DNA from 3 places in the Pimelobacter sp. 30-1 genome. Region 1 is predicted to be linked to each of the others. Evidence: riboswitches for the same ligand, from Rfam matches in the RefSeq annotation. Region 1 holds a riboswitch; each other region holds the start of a gene.
What was found. Region 1 has a riboswitch for cobalamin ahead of CCO04_RS25615 (nitrite reductase). Riboswitches for the same ligand answer to the same signal wherever they lie in the genome.

Region 1 (4,243 bases):
CGGCCCTCGTCGGACAGCGACGGGTTGTCGCCGCCGAGGCCGCCGGAGAAGCGGCGGCCGGTGGTGTGCGGGGTGACGCCGTGGCGGACCAGGACGATGGTGGTCGGCTGGCCGGGGCCGGTCGCCGGGGAGGACGCCTCCTCGGCGGCGGACTCGGGCTCGTCGGGGATGCCGTCGCCGGGGACGCTGGCGCCGCCGGCCACGGTGACGCCCTCGCGGACGCCGTCGAGCGCCTCGTTGGCGAGCCGGTCGGCGTGGGCGTTGTCGGCCCGCGGCACCCAGGTGTACGTCGTCCCGGCGGGCGCGATCGCCGCCGCCTCGGCCGCGAGCGCGCGCATGTCGGCGTGCTTGATCTTCCAGCGCCCGGACATCTGCTCGACGACGAGCTTGGAGTCCATCCGCACCTCGACGCGCGCACCCGGCGCGTGGTCCACGGCGAGGTGCAGCCCGGCGACGAGGCCGGAGTACTCGGCGACGTTGTTGGTCGCGACGCCGAGCGTGCGGGCGTCCTCGGCGATGACCGCTCCGGTGGCGGCGTCGCGGAGCACCGCGCCGTAGGCGGCGGGACCGGGGTTGCCGCGCGACCCGCCGTCGGCCTCGACGACGACCGCGGCGGGGCTCGGCACTAGATGCCGCTCTCGGGGGTGCGGACCAGGATCCGCTGGCACTCCTCGTGGCGCAGCACGACGTCGGCCGGGGTCGCCCGGATCTCGGCGATCTCGCCGGCGTCGAGGGTGAGCTGGCAGCCGCCGCACTGGCGGGCCTGGAGCGCGCCGACGCCGACGCCGCCCTTGCTGGCGCGGAGCTTCTCGTAGAGGGCGACGAGGTCGGCCGGGATCTCGGCCACGATCGCGGCCCGGCCGGCGGCGACGGAGGCGCTCTCGGCGTCGATCGTCGCGCCCTTCTCGTCGCGGGAGGTGGTGAGCACGCCGAGGCGGCTGTCGAGGTCCTCGATCGCGGAGGTCAGCTCGGCGAGCCCGGACTGGGCCTCCTCGAGCTGCTCCATGACCTCGAGCTCCTCGTCCTCGAGCGTGGAGATCCGCCGCTCCAGGGACGCGAGCTCGTGCTGCATGCGCTCGAGGTCCTTGGGGTTGGTGATGGCGCCGGAGTCCATCCGGTCGCGGTCACGCGTGCGCCGCGCCTTGACCTGCTCGACGTCCGCGTCGGCCTTGGCCTGCGCCGAGGCGAGGTCGTCGACGACGATCCGCTGGTCGCGCAGCCGCCCGTCGACGTCGGCGCGCTTGCCGAGGAGGTCCTTGATCTCCGCGGCCTCCACGGGGTTGCTGCGCTGGTGGCGCAGCTGGTCGACCTGGGAGTCGAGCGCCTGCAGGTCGAGCAGGCGGAGCTGGGCTGCGGGATCGGCGTTCACAGGTGCATTGTCCAGGGATCCGTGACGGCCGCGCTCACCCGGGTCTCCACAGCGTCACCGAGGGCCTCGCGGAGGCGTTCGGCGAGCACCGGGAGCCAGGTCCACTCCGCGGCCCAGTGGGCCACGTCGACCAGCGCCGGGCCGCCCTTCTCGACGAACTCGGCGGCCGGGTGGTGGCGCAGGTCGCTGGTGACGTAGACGTCGACACCGAGGCCCGCCACGCGGTCGAGCAGGAAGTCGCCCGCGCCCCCGCACACCGCGACCCGCTTGACCGGGCGGTCCGGGTCGCCGGCGACGCGGACGCCGCCGTGGGTCTCGGGCAGCGCCTTCTTGACCACCTCGGCGAACTCGCCCAGCGTGGTCGGCGGCACCACGCCGACGCGACCGGTGCCGGTCTCGGCCAGGGCCGGGTCGGCGAGCTCGACGACGTCGTACGCCGGCTCCTCGTAGGGGTGTGCGGCGAGCATCGCGCGGACCACGGCCGGGCGCAGGTCGCGGGCCAGGACCACCTCGATGCGGACCTCGGCGACGGTCTCGAGCTCGCCGACGGTGCCGATCATCGGGTTGGCGCCGTCGAGCGGGCGGAAGCGGCCCTCGCCGGGAGCGCTGGTGAAGGAGGCGAAGTCGTAGTCGCCGATGCGCCCCGCGCCGGCCTCGGCGATCGCGGCCCGGACCGGCGCCGCGGCGTCGGCGGGGACGAAGACGGTGAGCTTGTCGAGCGGCTGCTCGCGCGCGGGGAGGATCGGGCGCAGGTCGGTCAGCCCCAGCGCCACGGCGAGCGCCTCGGAGACCCCGCCGAGCGCCTGGTCGGCGTTGGTGTGGGCGGTCAGCAGCGCGCAGTCGGCCTTGACCAGGGTGTGCAGGGTGCGCCCCTTGGGCGTGGTGGCGGCGACGCCGTGCACGCCCTTGAGGAACAGCGGGTGGTGCACGATCACGAGGTCGGCCTTCCACTCCGCGGCCTCGGCGGCGACGGCGGGCGCCGGGTCGACCGCCAGCAGGATCTTCTTGACCGGCTGGGCAGGGTCGCCGGTGACGAGCCCGACGGCGTCCCAGCTGTCGGCCGTGGCGGGTGGGTACCAGCCGTGGACCAGGGCGACGACGTCCTCGAGGGAAGGCATGCCGGTCAGGCTACCGAGGACGGGCGACAGAACCGGATTGCTAGAGTGACCGCTGCCAGTCGACGGGAACCCGGTGAGAGTCCGGGACTGACGCGCAGCGGTGTGGGTGACGGACGGAGCACGACGTCACTGGATCTCCTCGGGGATCTGGGAAGACGCTCCGGGCCGGGTGATCCCGAGTCCGAAGACCTGCTGGCCCTTGCGGCACAACCGCCGTGAGGTCGATGGGGGCGATCGCGAGGAGCCCCGGCCTCGAAGGACTCCACCCATGGCGCGCAGCCGTCCGGACCGGTGCCCCGGCATCGTGCACCCGTGGCCGGCCGACGACGGCGGCCTGGTCCGGATCCGGGTGCCCGGCGGTCAGGTCCGGCTCAGCGCGCTGCGCGCGCTCGCCGCCGTCGCCGACCAGTACGGCGACGGGCGGGTCCGGCTCACCGGCCGGGCCAACCTGCAGGTGCGCGCCATGCCCCTCGGCGCCGACGGCACGCTGGCCGAGCCGGCGCTCGCCGCGCTGGAGGCGACCGGCCTGCTGCCCTCGCGCGCGCACGACCGGGTCCGCAACGTCCTGGTCTCCCCCCAGACCGGGCTCACCGGGGGCCGCGCCGACCTGCGCCCGGTGCTCGCCGCGCTCGACGCGCTCCTGCTCGGCGACCCCGCGCTGGCCGCCCTGCCCGGACGCTTCCTGCTCACCCTGGACGACGGCCGCGGCGACCTCGCCGACCGGCACAAGGACCTCGGCCTGGTCGCGCTCGACGCCGAGCGGGCCCAGCTCCGCATCGGCGAGGCGTACGGCGACGTGGTCGCCCTGGCCGACGCCCCCGCGGCCCTCGCCGCGCTCGCGCACCGCTTCCTGGCCGCGCGCGGCACCGGACCCGACGCGGCCTGGCACGTCGACGAGCTGGCCGGGCCGCTCGTCGTACCGGCGGGGGTGGCGGCGGGCGCCGACGTCGCGACCGGCCCTCTCCGCTTCGGCCCGGTCCCCGGCGGCGAGCACGTCGCCGTCGGCGACGACGGGCTGACCCTCTCGACCATCGCCGGCTGGACCGCCGGCACCGTCGTCGTCACCCCGTGGCACGGCGTGCTGATCCCCGAGGAGAACTCATGACCGACCTGACCGCTCCGCCTCGTCGGTACGACTACATCGCCGACGGTCCGGCGATCTACGTCGACTCCTTCGCGACCATCCGCCGCGAGTCCGCGCTCGACCGGGTGCCCGCCGAGGCCGAGAAGGTCGCCGTGCGGATGATCCACGGCAGCGGCCAGACCGACCTGGTCGACGACCTCGTCATCCACCCGGGCCTGGTCGCCGCGGCGCGCGGCGCCCTGTCCGCCGGCGCACCGATCCTGTGCGACGCGCGGATGGTCGCCATGGGCATCACCGCCGGCCGCCTGCCGGCCGACAACCCGGTGCACTGCTTCCTCACCGACGAGCGGGTGCCCGAGCTGGCCCGGCGCTGGTCCACGACCCGCACCGCGGCCGCCGTGTCGCTGTGGGAGCCCCTGCTCGACGGCGCGGTCGTCGCGATCGGCAACGCCCCCACCGCGCTCTTCCACCTGCTGGAGATGATCCTCGACGGCGGACCGCGTCCGGCCGCGATCGTCGGCTGCCCGGTCGGCTTCATCGGCGCCGCGGAGTCCAAGGACGCGCTCGCGGCCTTCGCCGGCGAGCACGGCATCGACATCCCCTTCGTCACCGTGCGCGGGCGCCGCGGCGGCTCGGCGATGGCCTCGTCGGCGGTCAACGCGCTGGCCCAGG
Region 2 (4,243 bases), on a different contig from region 1:
GCGACGGCGACCGCGGTCATCGCCGCCGTCGTCACCAGCAGCACGGCGCGGGCCTGGCGGACCGAGACGCCCAGGGTGCCGGCGGCGTCGGCACCGAACGCGAACGCGTCGAGCGAGCGCGCCATCACCAGGCAGACCAGGGTGCCCAGGGAGACCACGACGACGACCAGCGCGGCGTCCGACCAGCGGGCGCCGCCGAGCGAGCCGAGCAGCCAGACGAGGACGCCGCGGGTCTGCTCCGGGTCGGCGGAGGTGAGCACGATGAACGACGTCAGCGCCGAGAACAGCTGGGTGCCGGCCACGCCGGCCAGGATCAGCTTGTCCGGGCCGGACCCGGCCGCCCAGGCGAGCAGCGCGACGAGCGCGAACGAGACGAGGGCGCCGACGAAGGCGCCGCCGGTCAGGCCGACGGTGCCGGCGCCGATCCCCAGCACGGCGACCGCGACGGCTCCGGTCGAGGCGCCCGACGAGATGCCCAGCACGAAGGGATCGGCGAGCGGGTTGCGCAGCAGCGACTGCAGCACCGCGCCGCACACCGCCAGTCCCGCACCGCACGCGGCCGCGAGGATGCTGCGCGGCAGGCGCAGCTCCCACACGATCGCCGCGCGGAGCGGGGAGAGGTCCGCGGGCGGCCCGCCGAGGTGCTCGCGGACCACGGCGACGACGTCCGGGACCGACAGGTCGGCCGGCCCGATCGTGATCGCCGTCGCCAGCGACAGGAGCACCAGGGCGGTGCCGGCGACGAGGGTCCCGGTCAGCCGCGGCAGGGAGGTCAAGCCACCCCGTAGACGACGAAGTCGTCGAAGAGCTGCCACACCGTCCCGTGCTCGGCGAAGCCCGCCTGGGCCAGTGCGGCCAGGCGGAAGCCGACCTCGCTCGGCTCGGGCGCCGGCCGGTCGGCGAAGCGCCGGTCCCGCTCGGCGGTCAGCTCGGCGTAGCCCGGACGCGCGGCGAGCTCGGTCCACCAGGTGTCCCACGGCTCGGCGCCGGCGGCGAACGCCGCCTCCTGGGTACGACGGTCGTGCGCAGCGGCCCAGGTCCGCAGCCGGGGCTGCCGGTCGTCGTACCGGAAGTGGTCGCCGTCGAGGAAGACGCCACCGTCGGCGAGCAGCGAGCGTGCGCCGCGGTAGGCGTCGACCAGCTCGCCCGGCGCGAGCCAGTGCAGCGCCGTCGTCGAGACCACGCCGGCCACGGGGGCGTCGCCCGCGTGGGCCCGGACCCGGTCGGTCCAGCCGGCGGAGGTCAGGTCGTCGTCGACGAAGAGCACGCGGTCGCCACCGGGGTGCTCCGCGGCGGCCTCACGGGCCAGCGCGAGCAGCGACGGGTCGTGGTCGACGCCGACCACGCGGACCTCGGGGAACCGCTCCAGCACCCGGAAGGACAGCGAGCCCGGCCCGCAGGCGAGGTCCACGACGACCGCAGGCGCACCGCCCGACTGGAGGTCCAGGACGTCGAGCATCGCGCCGAACCGGCCCTCGCGGTCGGCGATGTAGGCGGCCTGCTGGTCGTCCCAGCGCTTCAGGAGATCGAGGTTGCTCACGACGCCAGCCCCAGCTTCCGCAGGCCCGCGGCCAGCTGCTCGATGCCGTCGACGTTGCGGATCGACGGGTCCATGGTGGTGCCGTCGAGGATGATGTAGCGCTTCTCCTTGACGGCGGTCAGCCGGCTCGCGACCGGGTCGGACTCGAGGAAGGCGATCTTGGCCCTCGCGCTGTCGCCGTCGCCCCCGCGGCCGAGGTCGGCCAGCACGAGCACGGTCGGGTCCTTGTCGAGGATGCTCTCCCAGCCGATCTCGGGCCAGTACTGGTCGGACTCCTCGAAGGCGTTGGTCGCGCCGACCGCGCGGGTCATCAGGCCCGGCGCCCCGCAGCACCCGGCGATGTACGGCGACTTGGTCGCGGCGTACCACCAGGCGAGGGTGACCTCGTCGGCCCCGTCCGCGGGCTTGGCCGCCGCGGCCCGGTCCTGGAGGTCGGCGACGAGCGCCGCGCCCTTGTCCTCGACGCCGAAGAGCCGCGCCACGTCGGTGATCTCGTCGTACTGGTCCTGGAGGGTGAGCGCCTTCTTGACCTCGGCCTCCTGGCCGGCGCACTCGCTCGGCGACTGGTACGTCGGCACGCCGAGCCCGGTGAACCGCTCGCGGTCGGCGATCCCCTCGTCGGTGAACGTGTAGTCGAAGGTCGTGTAGAGGAAGTCCGGGTCCCGGTCGAGCACCGACTCGAACGACGGGAACTCGGCGGCGAAGGGCTTCACCTTGGCGCGCTCCTCCTCGAGCTCGGGGAGCACGCTGTCGTCGCTGATCGCGTAGCCGGTCATCCGGTCGCCCAGGCCGAGCGCGAGCAGCAGCTCGAGCGCGGGCTGGTTGACCGCGACCGCGCGCTCGATCGGCCGGGTGACCTCGACGTCGACGCCGCAGTTGGCGAGCGCGACGGGGTAGCCGCCGGCGGTGCTCGGGTCGGAGCCCGCATCGGTGCGGGCATCGGCGTCCCCGCAGGCGGTCAGCGCGCCCAGCAGCAGGACGCCGCTGAGGAGCGCGGCAGGGCGAAGAGGGGTGGGACGGAACATGGGGTGCTCACCATCGTCATCCGCAGACCCGGGTCGCGGGGCCTGTCCATCGGGTTCGCGCGGATCAGGACGGCCCGCGGAAGCCAGCAGGTCTTCGGACTCGGGATCAAGCAGGCGGAACGCCTTCCCGGACCATGCTCGGTCCAGTGGCTGCACGAGGTGCTGCTCCGCCCGTCACCCTCACCGCTGCGCGTCAGCTCCGGATTCGCACCGGATTCCCTGGCCGTGGTGGCTTGACTGGCACCGGCAGCGTAGCAGCGCTCATCGGCCACCCCGGAGCGTCCCCTGAGCCGAGCGGCCCGTGGCACACTGACCGCGCCGCCCGCAGCTCGAGGAGTGCCGATGCCCCAGTGGTCCGGTGACGGCCGCCTGCGTCCCGGCCTGCTCGAGATCGAGGGCCCCCTGGGCAGCCTGCCGCGGCACGCGCACCACTCCGTCCAGGTGGCGATCGCCCACCAGGGCTCGTTCGTGATCGAGGACGGCGACGGCCGGGAGCGGCGTACGGACGCGGCGATCGTCCCGGCCGACCAGACGCACGCGTTCCACGCCGACGGGGCGTGGGGCGTGGTGGCGCACGTCGAGCCCGCGTCGGCGCTGGGCGCCGAGCTGGCCGGGCTGGTCGACGATCCGGGCGATGCGGGCGCGTGGCACCGTGCCGGGCAGCGTCTGACGAACGGGCACCGCGCGTGGGCGGACGGGCGCCTCCAGGTCCCGGGAGGGCTGGAACCGCAGTCGCGTCACCCGGGCGTGGCCGCCGCCCTCGCCGTGCTCCGCGACGACCTGGACCAGCGGCCGGTCCGGCTCCGGGACGTCGCCGCGGCCGTCCACCTGTCCGAGAGCCGGCTGTCCCACCTCTTCGCCGACGACCTCGGCATCACCTTCCGGGCGTACGTCCGCTGGCTCCGGCTGCTGCGGGCGACCGCGGCGGTCGCCGAGGGGCGCTCGCTCACCGAGGCGGCGCACCTGGCCGGCTTCACCGACAGCTCGCACCTGACGCGCACCTGCCACCGGACGTTCGGGGGTCCGCCGACCGCGTTCGGCGCGATCCGCTGGGAGATCGTGGCGAGCTAGCAGGTTCGTCCAATCGTGGACCCGCGCGGAGCGGCGAGGCTCGGGGCGACCCGAGAGGACCTGCTCGTGACCGACTTCCCTACCTTCGACTCCTTCACGCTCGACGACGACGGGCCCCGGCTCGCCACCGTCCGCTGGACGCCGAGCGGACCACCGCGCGCCAGCGTCGTCGTCCTGCACGGCCTCGGCGAGCACGCCGCCCGGTACGACGGCACCGCCCGCCTCCTCACCCACGCCGGGTTCGCGGTGCTCGCCCTCGACCACGAGGGCTTCGGGCGCTCCGAGGGGCGTCGCGGCGACGTCCGCTATCCCCCGACAGCACGGGCCGTCGACCACCTCGTCGCGCGCGAGCGGGAGCGGACCGGCGGCGCGCCCGTCGTGCTCTACGGCCACAGCCTGGGCGGGCTCTACGCCTTCCTCTACGCCGCGGACCGGCCGGCGGCGGACCTGGCCGCGGTGGTCGTGACCGGACCCGCGTTCGACTCGGAGCTGCGGAGGCAGCGGCTCAAGGTGGCGGTGGTCCGGACGCTCGGGCGTGCTCTTCCGGGCCTGACGGTGCGCAACGGGCTGCGGTTCGAGCGGATCAACCGGGATCCCGATGTCGTCG
Region 3 (4,243 bases), on a different contig from region 1:
GCGCCGGTGGCCGCGGCGCCCACCACGCGGGGCATCCGGAGCTGCCAGACGATCCGGTCGTCGATGAGGGTCACGCCGTCGACCGGCAGGCCGATCCGGCGCAGCACCACGTCGACCACGTCGCCGGCGGGCACGTGCACCGAGCCGATCCCCACCGCCACCACGACGGTGGCGACGAGGGCGACGGTGAGCGCGGCGCCCGCGACGAGGCCCGTTCCCGACCGGGTGCGCGCCGGCCGGGACGGCCGGGCCGCCTGCAGCATCAGCCCAGCGGGGGCAGGTCGGCGAGCTGGGCGCCGACGGAGACGGCTCCGTCGGCCAGCCGCACGCCGGGCGTGGACTCCGAGAACGGGATCACGACGTACCGCTTCGCCTTGACCGCGCGCAGGTTCTTGAGCACCGGGTCCTTCTCGAGCATCGCGATCTTGTCGTCGGCCGTGGACCAGCTCGCGTCGGCCAGCACGATCACGTCGGGGTCGGTCTTGACGACCCGCTCCCAGCTCACGTCGGCCCAGCCGCCCTCGACGTCGCCGAAGACGTTGGTCGCGCCCACGGCGTCGAGGATCAGCTGCGGGCCGCCCTCGCCGGCACCGGCGAACGCGGTCTTGTCGCCGGAGTCGAACCAGAAGACGTCCAGGCCCTCGCCCGGCTTGTCCGCGGCGAGGGTGTCGAGCTGGCCCTGCTGCTCCTTCTCCAGCGCGTCGGCGCGCTCGGGGACGCCGAAGACGTCGGCGACGACCTCGATCTCGTCCCACACCGAGTCGAACGAGACATCGGCGCTGGGCTTGTTCTCGCCGCAGCCGAAGAGCGAGAGGAACGAGCCGATGCCGAGCTTGGTCAGCTCGTCCTGGGCGCCGGCGTTGTCGGCGTCGAAGGCGCTGGCGTACGACGCGTAGACGAAGTCCGGCTTCGCGGCGAGCAGGGTCTCGTTGTCGGGGTACTCCTTGGCGAGCACCTTCACCTCGTCGTACGCCGGCTGCCACTTCTGCGGCACCGCGTCGTCGAGGTACGCCGTGCCGGCCATCCGGTCGGACAGGTCGAGCGCGAGCATGACCTCGGTCGCGCCCTGGTTCATGGTCACCGCGCGCTCGGGCGGCGCGGTGATGGTCGAGGTGAAGCCGCAGCTGCTGGCCTCCACCGGGAAGCCGGCGGTGGTGGCAGGGCCCTTGTCCTCGGCCTCGGGAGCGCCGGCGCACCCGGCGAGGAGGAGCGGCACGGCGGCCAGGGCAGGCAGGAAGCGGGTACGACGGGACGACGTCACGGTCACTCTTTTCGGGTCCGAGGCTCTTGCGCGAAGCCTGTGGTGCGGGTGTGTCGCGGACCCTCGAGATCCACGGCCAGCAGGTCTTCGGACTCGGGATCGACCGGACGGAGCGCCTTCCCGGAGTCGGTCAGCCGAGTGTCTGCTGCCCGCCACCAGTGGCGTGTTGCCCCGCCCGTCACCCTCACCGCTGCGCGTCAGTCCCGGACTCTCACCGGGTTCCCTGACTCACGTTGCATCGTGAGCACGACTGGCGATGCGGACGCTAGCACGCGCCGCCCGGGCGCTCTTGGTGGGATATCTCACCTCCGGGGCACCCGACACGCCGACACCAGATCTAGGTCCCACGGATCTGAGCAACCCCTACATATGGTGGTTCTCGTAGCTGGTTCCTCGCCCCACCCAGGGGCGCGGAGGCAAGAGGGAACCCGGTGGAAGTCCGGGACTGCCCCGCAGCGGTGAGTGGGAACGACCGCCGTCACACAAGCACTGGGTCGCGACGTGCGACCTGGGAAGCGACGGCCAGTAGGACTCCTTTCGAGGAGACGCCCGCGAGTCCGAAGACCTGCCAGCGCACCGCACCCGCCGGGTGCGGTGGTCCGAGGCCTCGTGGGAAGGCCGACGGCTGAGCAGGCGCCTGCCGACGACGGGGCGCCTCCCCTGCTGTCGTCCCCTCGCGAGCCAGACTCCGAGGGGAGAAGCCAGTGACCGTCACCGAGTCACCCACCCGCACCACCATGACGGTGCGCAAGCGCAACGGCGAGACCGAGAGCGTCGACGTCACCAAGATCGTCCGCGCCGTCGACCGGGTCAGTGCCGACCTGCCCGACGTCGACCCGATGCGGGTCGCCACGCGCACCATCAGCGGCCTGTACGACGGCGCGACCACCGCCGAGCTCGACCGGCTCTCGATCCAGACCGCGGCCGAGCTGATCGGCGAGGAGCCGGCGTACTCGCGGCTGGCGGCCCGGCTGCTCGCCGGGTACGTCGACAAGGAAGTCCGCAACCAGGGCGTGGCCTCGTTCAGCCAGTCCGTCGCGCTGGGCCACGCCGAGGGCGTGATCGGCGACGAGACCGCCGCCTTCGTCAAGGACAACGCCCGCAAGCTCGACTTCGCGATCGACGAGGACGCCGACCGCCGCTTCGAGTACTTCGGCCTGCGCACGGTCTACGACCGCTACCTGCTGCGGCACCCGACGACCCGGCTGGTGCTGGAGACGCCGCAGTACTTCCTGCTGCGCGTGGCCTGCGGCCTGTCCCGCACCCCGCAGGAGGCGATCGGCTTCTACCGGCTGATGTCGAGCCTGGCCTACCTGCCGAGCAGCCCGACGCTCTTCAACTCCGGCACCCGGCACACCCAGATGTCGTCGTGCTACCTCGTCGACAGCCCGCGCGACGAGCTCGACTCGATCTACGCGCGCTACCTCCAGGTCGCCCAGCTCTCGAAGTTCGCCGGCGGGATCGGCATCGGCTTCTCCCGGGTCCGCTCGCGCGGCGCGCTGATCCGCGGCACCAACGGCCAGTCCAACGGGATCGTGCCGTTCCTGCGCACGCTGGACGCCTCGGTCGCCGCGGTCAACCAGGGCGGGCGCCGCAAGGGCGCGGCATGCGTCTACCTGGAGCCGTGGCACCCCGACGTCGAGGAGTTCCTCGAGCTGCGCGACAACACCGGCGAGGACGCCCGGCGGACCCACAACCTCAACCTGGCGCACTGGATCCCCGACGAGTTCATGCGCCGGGTCGAGGCCGACGAGACGTGGTCGCTCATCGACCCGAACGAGGCGCCGGAGCTGCCGGACCTGTGGGGCACCGCGTTCGACGAGGCCTACCGCCGGATCGAGGCCGAGGGCCGGTACGTGCGCCAGGTCAAGGCCCGCGACCTCTACGCCAAGATGATGCGCACCCTCGCCCAGACCGGCAACGGCTGGATGACCTTCAAGGACGCCGCCAACCGGTTCTGCAACCAGACCACCGACACCCCGGGGCCGCGGCAGCCGGTCGTGCACCTGTCGAACCTGTGCACCGAGATCATCGAGGTCTCCTCCGACGGCGAGACCGCCGTGTGCAACCTCGGCTCGGTCAACCTCGGCCAGCACCTCGCCGACGGCGACCTCGACTGGGACAAGCTCCGCGCGACCGTGCGCACCGCGGTGCCCTTCCTGGACCGGGTCATCGACATCAACTACTACCCGAGCCCCGAGGCGGCGGCGTCCAACCCGCGCTGGCGTCCGGTCGGCTTGGGCCTGATGGGGCTGCAGGACGTCTTCTTCGCGCTCGGCCTGCCCTTCGACTCCCCGGAGGCCCGCGCGCTGTCGACCCGGATCTCCGAGGAGATCTACCTGACCGCGCTCGAGGTCTCCTGCGAGCTCGCCGCCGTGCACGGCGCGCACCCGGCGTACGACGCCACCCGGGCCGCCCGTGGCGACCTGCACCCCGACCTGTGGGGCGCCACCGTCACCCAGCCCGAGCGCTGGGCCGCCCTCAAGGAGCGCGTCGCCGAGCACGGCCTGCGCAACTCGCTGCTCATCGCGATCGCGCCGACGGCGACGATCGCCTCGATCGCCGGCTGCTACGAGTGCATCGAGCCGCAGGTCTCCAACCTGTTCAAGCGCGAGACGCTGTCGGGGGAGTTCCTCCAGGTGAACTCCGCGCTCGTCCGCGAGCTCAAGGCGCGCGGCCTGTGGACCGCCGAGGTCCGCGAGGAGATCAAGCGCGCCGAGGGCTCGATCCAGGGGATCGCGGCGATCCCGGCCGACGTACGGCTGCTCTACCGCACCGCCTGGGAGCTCCCGCAGAAGGCGCTCGTCGAGATGGCCGCCGAGCGGCAGGGCTTCATCGACCAGTCGCAGTCGCTCAACCTCTTCATGGCCGCACCGACGATCGGCAAGCTGTCGTCGATGTACGCCTTCGCCTGGAAGAGCGGGCTGAAGACGACGTACTACCTGCGCTCGCGACCCGCCTCGCGCATCCAGCAGGCGACCG

Region 2: another riboswitch for cobalamin. It lies ahead of CCO04_RS05115 (ABC transporter substrate-binding protein); the one in region 1 lies ahead of CCO04_RS25615 (nitrite reductase).
Region 3: another riboswitch for cobalamin. It lies ahead of CCO04_RS10685 (ribonucleoside-diphosphate reductase subunit alpha); the one in region 1 lies ahead of CCO04_RS25615 (nitrite reductase).

The regions. Positions count from the first base shown of each region.
Region 1 covers NZ_NHTS01000013.1:84,803-89,045, forward strand. Annotated here, with positions in the region: gene CCO04_RS25600 (bifunctional RNase H/acid phosphatase) at 1-626, opposite strand, end outside; gene CCO04_RS25605 (zinc ribbon domain-containing protein) at 626-1,369, opposite strand; gene CCO04_RS25610 (Nif3-like dinuclear metal center hexameric protein) at 1,366-2,487, opposite strand; cobalamin riboswitch at 2,527-2,699, shown strand; gene CCO04_RS25615 (nitrite reductase) at 2,756-3,592, shown strand; gene CCO04_RS25620 (precorrin-8X methylmutase) at 3,589-4,243, shown strand, end outside.
Region 2 covers NZ_NHTS01000002.1:138,590-142,832, reverse strand. Annotated here, with positions in the region: gene CCO04_RS05125 (iron ABC transporter permease) at 1-776, opposite strand, end outside; gene CCO04_RS05120 (methyltransferase domain-containing protein) at 773-1,540, opposite strand; gene CCO04_RS05115 (ABC transporter substrate-binding protein) at 1,537-2,565, opposite strand; cobalamin riboswitch at 2,633-2,828, opposite strand; gene CCO04_RS05110 (helix-turn-helix transcriptional regulator) at 2,908-3,636, shown strand; gene CCO04_RS05105 (alpha/beta hydrolase) at 3,703-4,243, shown strand, end outside.
Region 3 covers NZ_NHTS01000004.1:188,929-193,171, reverse strand. Annotated here, with positions in the region: gene CCO04_RS10695 (iron chelate uptake ABC transporter family permease subunit) at 1-263, opposite strand, end outside; gene CCO04_RS10690 (ABC transporter substrate-binding protein) at 263-1,267, opposite strand; cobalamin riboswitch at 1,322-1,531, opposite strand; cobalamin riboswitch at 1,631-1,849, shown strand; gene CCO04_RS10685 (ribonucleoside-diphosphate reductase subunit alpha) at 1,966-4,243, shown strand, end outside.